3 regions of the Rummeliibacillus sp. NPDC094406 genome follow, and region 2 is predicted to be linked to each of the others. Evidence: riboswitches for the same ligand, from Rfam matches in the RefSeq annotation. Region 2 holds a riboswitch; each other region holds the start of a gene.
The links. A riboswitch is a leader RNA that binds a small molecule or an ion and turns the genes downstream of it on or off. The one in region 2 is predicted to bind preQ1.
Positions count from the first base shown of each region.

Region 1: another riboswitch for preQ1. It lies ahead of ACIQ4I_RS14595 (QueT transporter family protein); the one in region 2 lies ahead of queC (7-cyano-7-deazaguanine synthase QueC).
Region 3: another riboswitch for preQ1. It lies ahead of ACIQ4I_RS00405 (VUT family protein); the one in region 2 lies ahead of queC (7-cyano-7-deazaguanine synthase QueC).

Region 1 covers NZ_JBIWGZ010000005.1:164,722-168,009, reverse strand. The annotation lists gene ACIQ4I_RS14600 (DUF418 domain-containing protein) at 1-1,008, opposite strand, end outside; gene ACIQ4I_RS14595 (QueT transporter family protein) at 1,112-1,603, opposite strand; PreQ1 riboswitch class I at 1,611-1,655, opposite strand; gene ACIQ4I_RS14590 (ABC transporter substrate binding protein) at 2,063-3,070, shown strand; gene ACIQ4I_RS14585 (ABC transporter permease) at 3,088-3,288, shown strand, end outside.
Region 2 covers NZ_JBIWGZ010000001.1:648,731-652,018, reverse strand. The annotation lists gene ACIQ4I_RS03095 (aldehyde dehydrogenase family protein) at 1-1,104, shown strand, start outside; PreQ1 riboswitch class I at 1,616-1,658, shown strand; gene queC (7-cyano-7-deazaguanine synthase QueC) at 1,704-2,372, shown strand; gene queD (6-carboxytetrahydropterin synthase QueD) at 2,376-2,849, shown strand; gene queE (7-carboxy-7-deazaguanine synthase QueE) at 2,842-3,288, shown strand, end outside.
Region 3 covers NZ_JBIWGZ010000001.1:84,770-88,057, forward strand. The annotation lists gene ACIQ4I_RS00400 (acyl-CoA dehydrogenase family protein) at 1-1,001, shown strand, start outside; gene ACIQ4I_RS00405 (VUT family protein) at 1,219-1,752, opposite strand; PreQ1 riboswitch class I at 1,920-1,964, opposite strand; gene ACIQ4I_RS00410 (aldehyde dehydrogenase family protein) at 2,220-3,288, shown strand, end outside.

The DNA of each region.
Region 1 (3,288 bases), on a different contig from region 2:
CTCAAACCAGCCGAAACCATAGCCATAAAATAAAGTTGTACAAATAATGGTTTGCATAATGTAATTTGTTAAAGATAATTTACCAATACTCTCGAATCCTCGGAAAAGGAAATGAGAAGAATGTTTCGTATATAGATGGGAAAAAGCAGCGATATAGCCAAGCGCAAGAATCGGACCACCAATGATTAATCCTATACCTGACCAATTACTATTTTCCATTAAATGTCCCCAAGCCTTCAATGCAACCCCAACGGGTATTAACAAAACCCATTTTTTGTAAGTTGCGAGAAGCTTATGGGGATCAGAAAATAGATTAAGTTTAGCAGCCGCCATTCCAAGTAGAAATAGGGGGGCAGATAAAATAGGCGTAATCATCAAGATGAAGAATATAATAACGGGATTTTCATCAAGCATACCAGATAAGGGATCTTCCTCATTATTACGAAAATCATAAATTTGGCTATAAGATCCATCACCATAAATAAGTTTAGATTTTTCAATATAGTCACTTGTTAGTTGCGTATCCAAATTTGTTTCTTCTAATTGGCCATAACCAAATGGTATTGTTAATACGAAAGAGATGATCGCCCAAATAATTAATGTTTTTGGTTTTCTCTTTATGAAGAACAATAAGAGAAATCCAAATAGACCATAGAAAGTTAAAATATCTCCTTCCCAAAGAAAAGCAGAATGTAATAACCCCATTGTCAAAAGCATAAGAAATCGACGAACTAAAAACCATCTGGAATGATAACCGCGATTATGTAAAGATTCTACTAATTTTATGAGAGAAAAACCGAAAAGAAATGTAAAAATAGGAAGAAAAGTTTCTTCTATAAATATTTGTATAAATTTATAGGAACCGTAATCGAAATTGGATAAATCGAAATGATTAATTTCATCTTTCCCGAAGATTCCATATTGAAATATAAGCATATTAGCTAGAAGAATTCCAAGTAAACTAAAACCTCTTAAACTATCAATTAAATGAATCCTTGCTGTTTGCATAGCGTAACTCCTTTAACGTTTCATTTATTATCAGATAAAGAAAAAAGCATTTCCATGTTGATTTTAACATGAAAATACTTTTCTTGAATTTTATAGAAAAAAATCAATCTTCAATTAATTTCTTGAAATTGATGCGCTTATTTAATGCAGTCATTAAAGGAATACTTACAGCCATAACTGCAAATTCGCCGGCAGCACAAAAAAGCCATGTTAATAGAAATGGAAGCTTAGAAAGAAGATGTATTTCTATAGCTATGATGAACATTGTAAAAGTAAATACGACCGTATTGAAAATCATACGTGTTAGCTGTCCTTTAATAAAGCGAGCAGAGAAAATAGTAAGTCCAAGTGCAAGAATTGATTGCCCTACACCAAATACTAAATCATACGTACCATATGGTGAGAAGAACAGATTCGTGATAAATACACCAATTACGATGCCAATCATATATTTTTTGTTGAAAACAACAAGGTGGTTGAACATTTCTGATATACGAAATTGCACATTAGTAAAGCTAATAGGTGCAATAAGGATTGAAACCGCAATGTAAAGAGCAGCAATAATTGCGCTGACAGTTAAAGATTTTGTCTTCATTATTTAGTTCCCCCTAGTTTTTTTACGTGGGATGGTTTCGAACCACGTTATTATTTAGAAACAAAATAACATTGTAAATATATTGAGTGAATATGTCAAATTGCATTTTACTAATATTTTACCCGTGGCTCGCTTTCCAGCAGGACTATGAATGAACTTCTCTGAATTAATATCGCACGAGTAAATGCGAATGTATTTAATGTATTTTCAGGGAGTCGCCATCATTCGCTCAAATCTAGCTTTAAAAAGTTCACAAAATAGACATGAATAGGTGGAGGTGTGTAAAAACCTTATATATAATCGATTTATTGAATTGAAGCGTTGAAGTTCAGTCTACTAAAATAGTCAAAAAATTCATAATATTATTGACTATTGTAAAAGCCTTCTGTAATATAACAATAATTAGTTGCTTTCAGTAAAGAAAAATAAGAGATAACAAGAAATCGAGGAGGAAACTTCATGAAAAAAATGAAAAAGTATGGATTACTTTTAATGTCAGTGATCATCGTATTAGCGCTGGCTGCATGTGGTAGTAAAGATGATTCATCATCAGCTGATACAAAAGATAAGAATGCAGCGACAGATGAAAAAACTTATAAAGTTGGAATCACGCAAATCGTTGAACATCCATCGTTAAATGAGGCAACAAAAGGTTTCAAAGCCGCACTTAAAGATGCGGGCTTAAAAGTTAAATATCAAACTGAAATCGCTCAAGGAGATCAAAGTGTTAATACAACAGCTGCTAATAACTTAGTAGGTAGTGGAGCAGATTTAATTTTTGCCAATTCTACGCCAAGTGCTCAAGCAGTAGCTGCCGCAACTTCAGATATTCCAATTGTATTTACTTCTGTAACAGATGCAGTTGGTGCCGAACTCGTAAAATCAATGGACAAACCTGGTGGTAACGTAACGGGTACTGTTGATACTCACCCAGATGCTATTCCAAATACAGTAAAATTCTTATCAGAACAATTAGGTGCTAAAAAAGTAGGGATGGTGTTCAACTCAGGTGAACAAAACTCGCGTGCACAAGTAGACAACGTGAAGAAAGAAGCAAAAAAAGCAGGTATTACAATCGTTGAAGCTTCTGCAGCAACTTCAGCGGAAGTAAAACAAGCAACTGAATCATTAGTAGGTAAAGTAGACGCAATCTACATCATCACAGATAATACAGTAGTTTCAGCTCTTGAATCTGTATTAGATGTAGCAAACGAAAAGAAAATCCCAGTTATGGTAGGGGAACTTGACTCCGTAAAACGCGGTGGTCTTGGGGCATACGGCTTCAGCTATTATGATATCGGTTACGAAGCAGGTCAAAAAGCTGTCGAAATCTTAAAAGACGGTAAAAAACCAGCGGATATTCCAGTAGCATATCCAGCAAACTTAAAACTTGAAATTAACAAAACAACAGCAGATAAAATCGGTGTAAATATCAAAGAGGATTGGAAAGCAGAAGTAGTCAAATAGATTGGAGATGATTCTATATGTTTACAGCAATTTTTGGCTCAGTGGAGCAAGGGATCATCTATGCAATAATGGCACTCGGAGTGTATTTAACATTCCGAGTGTTAGATTTTCCTGATTTAACAGTAGACGGTAGCTTTGTGACAGGTGCCGCGACAGCAGCAACGATGATTACACTAGGGTACAATCCAATTATTTCCACGCTATGTGCAACATTAGCT
Region 2 (3,288 bases):
TTTGCAGCAGAAGCAGCAAAAAATAATTATGGTGAACAAATTCCAATGGATGCAGCAGAAGGTGGCGAGAAGCGTTTTGGATTTACAATTAGAACGCCAATTGGGGTAGTGACGGCTATTACACCTTTTAATTTTCCTTTCAATCTTGTGGCTCACAAAGTAGGACCAGCGATTGCAGCTGGAAATTCAATTGTTCTAAAACCTGCTGAACAAACACCGCTTAGTGCATTAGCTTTGGCTGAAATTTTTAAAGAAGCTGGACTTCCAGATGGAGTGTTGAACATTATTCCAGGAAAAGGCGATGTATTAAGTGAGGTGTTAACGTCTCATCCACATGTCAAAAAAGTAACGTTTACAGGTAGCGTTGAGGTTGGTCATATAATTCAACAACAAGCAGGTTTCCGCAAATTAACACTTGAATTAGGATCTAATTCTCCTTTTATTATTGATGAAGGTGTGGATATTGACAAAGTCATAGATCGAAGTGTTTTGGGGTCTTTTTCAAACAATGGTCAAGTTTGTATCTCGATTCAGAGAATCTATATACATCAATCGTTGTATAAACAATTTTTAGAACGGTTTGTAAGTCGAACAAAACAACTTGTAGTTGGTCCACCATTGGATGAAAAGACAAATATCACGGCAGTTATCTCAAAAAAATCTTTAGATCGATTAAAAACCTGGTTAGATGAAGCCGTACAAGAGGGAGCAAAAATTGAGTGCGGCGGAAATGTAGAAGGGAATGTATTATACCCAACTGTTTTAACAAATGTAAATCGAGATTCTAAAGTATTTCGCTTTGAAGTTTTTGGTCCCATTGTATGCATTTTTCCATTTGGTACATTGGATGAAGCCATCAAGGATGCAAATGATTCACGTTATGGCTTAAATTCAGGTGTGATGACTCCAAGTATTGAACGGGCATTCTATGTAGCTGAACGTCTTGAAACAGGTGGAGTGATTGTAAATGATATTCCGACATATCGAAATGACAATATGCCTTATGGTGGATGGAAAGACAGTGGTGTTGGTAGAGAAGGCGTAAAATATGCCATGAATGAGATGATGGAGCAAAAGTTTATAAGCTTTAAAACGGGAGATTAACTAATTTGAGTCAATTTCATAATTCAAAGTTTTGATGAAAAACACGAACATTAAATGAGGAAATTGTATGTGCTATACCTGTCTAAGAAGCAAGATGGCGAGTCCTCGAAAATGCATTCGCATTTCCTTCGTGCTATGTTAATTCAGTGAGATCTATTCAAAGTCCTGCGACGAAGTTAGCGTAGCGATGCAGGAACAATCTTTTAACTGCGACGAGTAACCGCAGGAGCAATCTTTTAACTGCGACGAGTAACCGCAGGAGCAAAGGGTTTTCGGACGAGGAGGGCTCACCGCTCTTCCGCGGAAAGCGCCATCTGAAGCAGCGTATTAAGCAAATAGTATTGTTGCAGTATAGTCCGAATCATTTGGGTGTATATTTAGATTACATTCGCGTTTTTCGTATAGAAAAGTATTTTTTGGAATAGATTCATTTTGATAACAATAAGAAAATCCTTGATTTACTGATAACATAAATATACTATTAGTATGGAATTAAATATTCTGCTTTAAAGCGGAAGAGGTTCTAGCTACCCTCTTTAAAAAACTAAGAAGAAACAGTACTCTTTCTTAGAGTACTGTTTTTTTGCAATAAAGGAGTAATTGCAGAAATGAAAAAAGAAAAAGCTGTTATCGTGTTTAGTGGTGGTCAGGATAGTACAACATGTTTGTTCTGGGCACTCGAAAAATTTGAAGAAGTTGAGGCAGTGACGTTTGATTATGACCAACGACACAGTCTAGAAATTGAATGTGCGCAAAATATTGCCAAAGAACTTGGCGTAAAGCATCATATTCTGGATATGTCACTTCTTAATCAATTGGCTCCAAATGCATTGACTCGTAGTGATATAGAAGTGAAAGAAGGAGAAGATGGAGAACTACCTTCGACTTTTGTGCCGGGACGTAATTTACTGTTTCTTTCATTTGCAGGAGTACTTGCAAGACAAATTGGTGCTAAACATATTGTCACAGGTGTCTGTGAAACAGATTTCAGCGGTTATCCTGATTGTCGGGATATGTTTATAAAATCTTTAAATGTCACTTTAAACCTAGCAATGGATGATTCCTTTGTTATTGATACACCACTAATGTGGTTAAACAAAGCAGAAACTTGGGCTCTAGCAGATCAATTAGGGGCATTTGACTTTGTTCGTGAAAAAACTTTAACTTGTTATAATGGCATCATCGCAGATGGCTGTGGAGAATGTCCTGCTTGCAAGTTAAGGCTGAAAGGTCTTTCGGAATACTTAAGTGTTCGAAAGGAGTCATAAGAAATGTATGGATTTAAAATTGTCGATCATCTTCAAAAGATTGATGAAGATATAAAACGAGATCAATTAAAATACCATGCTAAACGAGTTCTGGTAAGTAAGGAATTTACTTTTGATGCAGCTCATCATCTACATTGTTATGAGGGAAAGTGTAAAAATCTGCATGGTCACACGTATCGAGTAATATTTGGCTTAAGTGGCTATACAGATGAACGTGGTTTGATGATCGATTTTGGTGATATAAAAAATATTTGGAAAGAAAAAATTGAAATCTATTTGGATCATCGATATTTGAATGAAACGCTTCCTTTAATGAATACAACAGCTGAAAACATGGTTGTTTGGATATATGAAAAAATGGCAGAAGCTTTGCTAGAGGAGCAATCCTATAAAGGAGCTCGTGTAGAATTTGTCCGCCTTTACGAAACTCCGACAAGTTTTGCTGAAGCAAGACGGGAGTGGATGGATTTTGAGTAAAATTCCTGTTTTAGAAATCTTCGGTCCCACTATTCAAGGTGAAGGAATGGTTATTGGTCAAAAGACAATGTTTGTTCGTACGGCAGGTTGTGATTATTCCTGTTCCTGGTGCGATTCTGCTTTTACATGGGATGGTAGTGGGAAAGATCAAATTGTACAAATGACAGCTGAAGAAATATGGAATGAGCTGAAACGAATTGGTGGAAATGGTTTTTCTTTTGTGACTATTTCGGGAGGTAACCCAGCATTATTGAAAAACCTAGATCGTTTAGTATCTCTATTAAAAGAAAACCAGATACAAATTGGTGTCGAAACACAGGGAAGCAGATGGCAAGAATGGTTTTATGAGATAGATGAACTAACCATTTCACCTAAACCACCTAGCTCTGGTATGAAAACAAATTTCGCAATTCTCGATGACATATTAGCGAATCTTAAA
Region 3 (3,288 bases), 560 kb from region 2:
TGCCGAAAGAATATGGCGGTCCTCAAATCGATTTTAAAACATTTTCTGATATGGTTAAAACAGTAGGCTATTACAATTTATCAGCGGCTTGGTTAACCTACTTCTTTTCAGTGCATAACGCATGGGTAGCATTTTTACCAAAACATCGAATGGATGAAATCGTTTATGACGGAGGACTAGTTGCCGATATTTTTGCACCAGTTGGCAAAATAGAAAAATGTGACGGTGGGTTTATAATATCTGGTACATGGAATTACGTAAGTGGAATCAACTATTCTGAATGGATTTCAGTAGGTGCTAGATATCAATTTGACGATGAAGATGAACCTGAATCATTAGGTTTATGTATGAATACATCGGAACTTAACGTAACGAAAGATTGGGATTCATTAGGCTTAAGAGGCACAGGTAGTCATACAGTAAGTATAGAAAATGTATTTGTTCCAGACGATATGGTTATTCGCTTCTCGAAAGTAGCACAAAATAGAAAGCCATTTAAATTAGAAGTAGACGAAGATTATTTATATTATAACGTACCGTTTTATAATGCTTTCTATATGGGTTTTGCTTCTATGTGTTTAGGTGCTGCACAAAGAGTACTTGATGAATTTAAAGTTTGTACAGCAAATCGAGTTCGTGCTTCTGGAATTGAAGAACATAAAAAGAGCAGAAGTCAACGTATACTTGCGAAGTTAACACTTAAACATAAGGCTTCTGAAGCGATGATGAACGAATACATTAATATGTTAAATGAAGATGAAGGCCAATACGATCCATCAATTTGTCATGCTCTTAGGGTTCAGATAATTCGTAATTGCGTGGATATTTCTGTTGAAATAACACTGTCGCTTGGTGCTTCTGCATTAAAGAGAGGAAAGCCTGTTGAAATGATGATGAGAGACTTAATTGCCATTGGCACACATGTAACGTCCCTTTACGAAGATGGTATCGAGGCATTTGGTAAATACTTATTTGGATTTAAAAGTTACTCTCGCGAATAAACTTTTTATTTGGGTTTTATTATGTGATTACATAAAAAAGATGCTAACCCAAATGGGCAGCATCTTTTTTATGATATTTTATTTCAATTCAAGTTAATATTATAGATCATTGAATCATAATTCATATGCTGGACAAGTTCCGTAGCCATCACTATTTCTGCTACTATAGCATTTCAATAGCTTCGATCCGATATACTCCATATTCGCACATCATACACTAATTCGCAGACTGTTCTTTTGTGAAATTGGTGAACTGTAGAACCAGAACACCCAAAATTTGCATCACAACTTTGATCATGATTTGACCTAAAATCGCCATCCACACAGCATCCCATGGTACAAATCCTGCACCAAGTGGTGATAATCCGACGATAACAAAAATCGTAGAATCCAAGATCCCACCAACAACACCGCTATATAGAATTCTCATGCTGATGGACGTTTTCATTCTCGAATAAATTTCTGTATCAGTTGTCTCAGAAACTGCAAAACTTACCGCGCTAGCGAAGACAATCCATAACGTATCGCCCAATAAATAGCTAGAAATAGCTGATAACAGTAATGCAAGTCCAATAAAAAGATACGTTTTTTTCTTTCCATATTTGTTTTGTACAAGATCTCGTAAGATGAAAGTAGCTCCGATTAGGAATGAGCCATAAGGAATGATAAATATTCCTAAAATAAGTGGGTTAAAACTTGCTGTAATGACATTAGCTAGAACGATAGCTAAGAGATATAAGAAAACTCTCATAGAATAAGACTCCTTTTAAATCGTGAATTTTTTTAAACATATCGAAATCGATTTTTATGTAACTTTCTTTTCGTTGTTTAGATAATCCAAATCTTCCATTTCCTCCCGTATTTCTAAAAATAAGAAGGATCCTAGCAAAATAAAAAACTATATCCCTAAAGATATAGTTATCCCTAGTTTTTTATAGAGGGTTTTTCTAGAACCTCTTTTACATTTAGTAAAAGTTTTATTTAGTTTCAAAAGTTATTTTACCATATTATCTGATCGTTTGTTGATTTATTTTTTAGTAATAATTTCCTGTTCTTCATTCAACTTACCTCTTTTTATTAGTTGAATTGTGAAAAATAGACGGAATAAATCCAGAATTAGCATTGAAATTTTGTTCAATTTGAACATAGTTATAAAAAGGATTAAAAGGTAAATTGATTATATAAAGATTGAAATTTCAAAATATTGGAGGGGCTCAGATGAAAAAAGTCTTAAACTACATTAACGGTGAATGGTGTGAAGGTTCATCAGGTAAATTTATTCCTGTAACAAATCCAGCTAATGGCCAAGTATTAGCAGAAGTAACACAATCTACTAATGATGATGTAGATAGAGCGGTAAATGCTGCAAAAAGTGCTCAAAAGGAATGGAGTTTAGTACCTGCTCCAGATCGTGCAGAGGTTTTATATAAAGTTGCGAATTTATTAAAAGAAAGAAAAGAAGAGATTGCTCAAATTCTTACAAGTGAAATGGGAAAAGTAATTGATGAAGGTAGAGGAGAAGTTCAGGAAGCTATTGATATGGCATTCTATATGGCTGGAGAAGGACGACGCCTGTTTGGAGATACGATACCATCTGAACTTCGCAACAAATTTGCGATGAGCATAAGAGTTCCAATTGGAGTGGTAGGAATCATTACACCATGGAATTTCCCTATCGCAATTGCTTCCTGGAAATCACTTCCGGCACTTGTATCTGGAAATGCCGTGGTGTGGAAACCAGCTACTGAAACGCCTATGGTGGCTCAGGAATTTGTGAAAATTTATGAAGAGGCTGGTTTACCAAAAGGACTGATCAATCTAGTGAATGGTTCAGGTAGTGTAGTTGGAAGTGCAATGGTTGATCATCCGCAAATTGATTTAATCTCATTTACAGGATCGAACGAAGTAGGAAAGGCAATCAATGGACGTGCAGGGGAGTTATTGAAAAGAACATCCCTAGAAATGGGAGGCAAAAATGCTGTAACTGTTTTAGAAGATGCAGACTTAGACTTAGCAGTAGAGGGTATCTTGTGGGGGGCATTTGGAACAGCGGGACAAAGATGTACAGCAACAAGCCGCGTTATTATTCACAAAGATGTGAAAGAAGAACTTGAACATAAATTAATAAGTCGTATTAAAGAATTGAAAATGGGTGATGGACTAGATGAAACTGTAAAAGTAGGTCCTGTTATTAACGGTGCAGCACTAGAACGGATTGATGAATACGTCAAAATTGGACAAGAAGAGGGAGCGAAACTTCTAACAGGTGGGCAAATTGTTAAAGGAA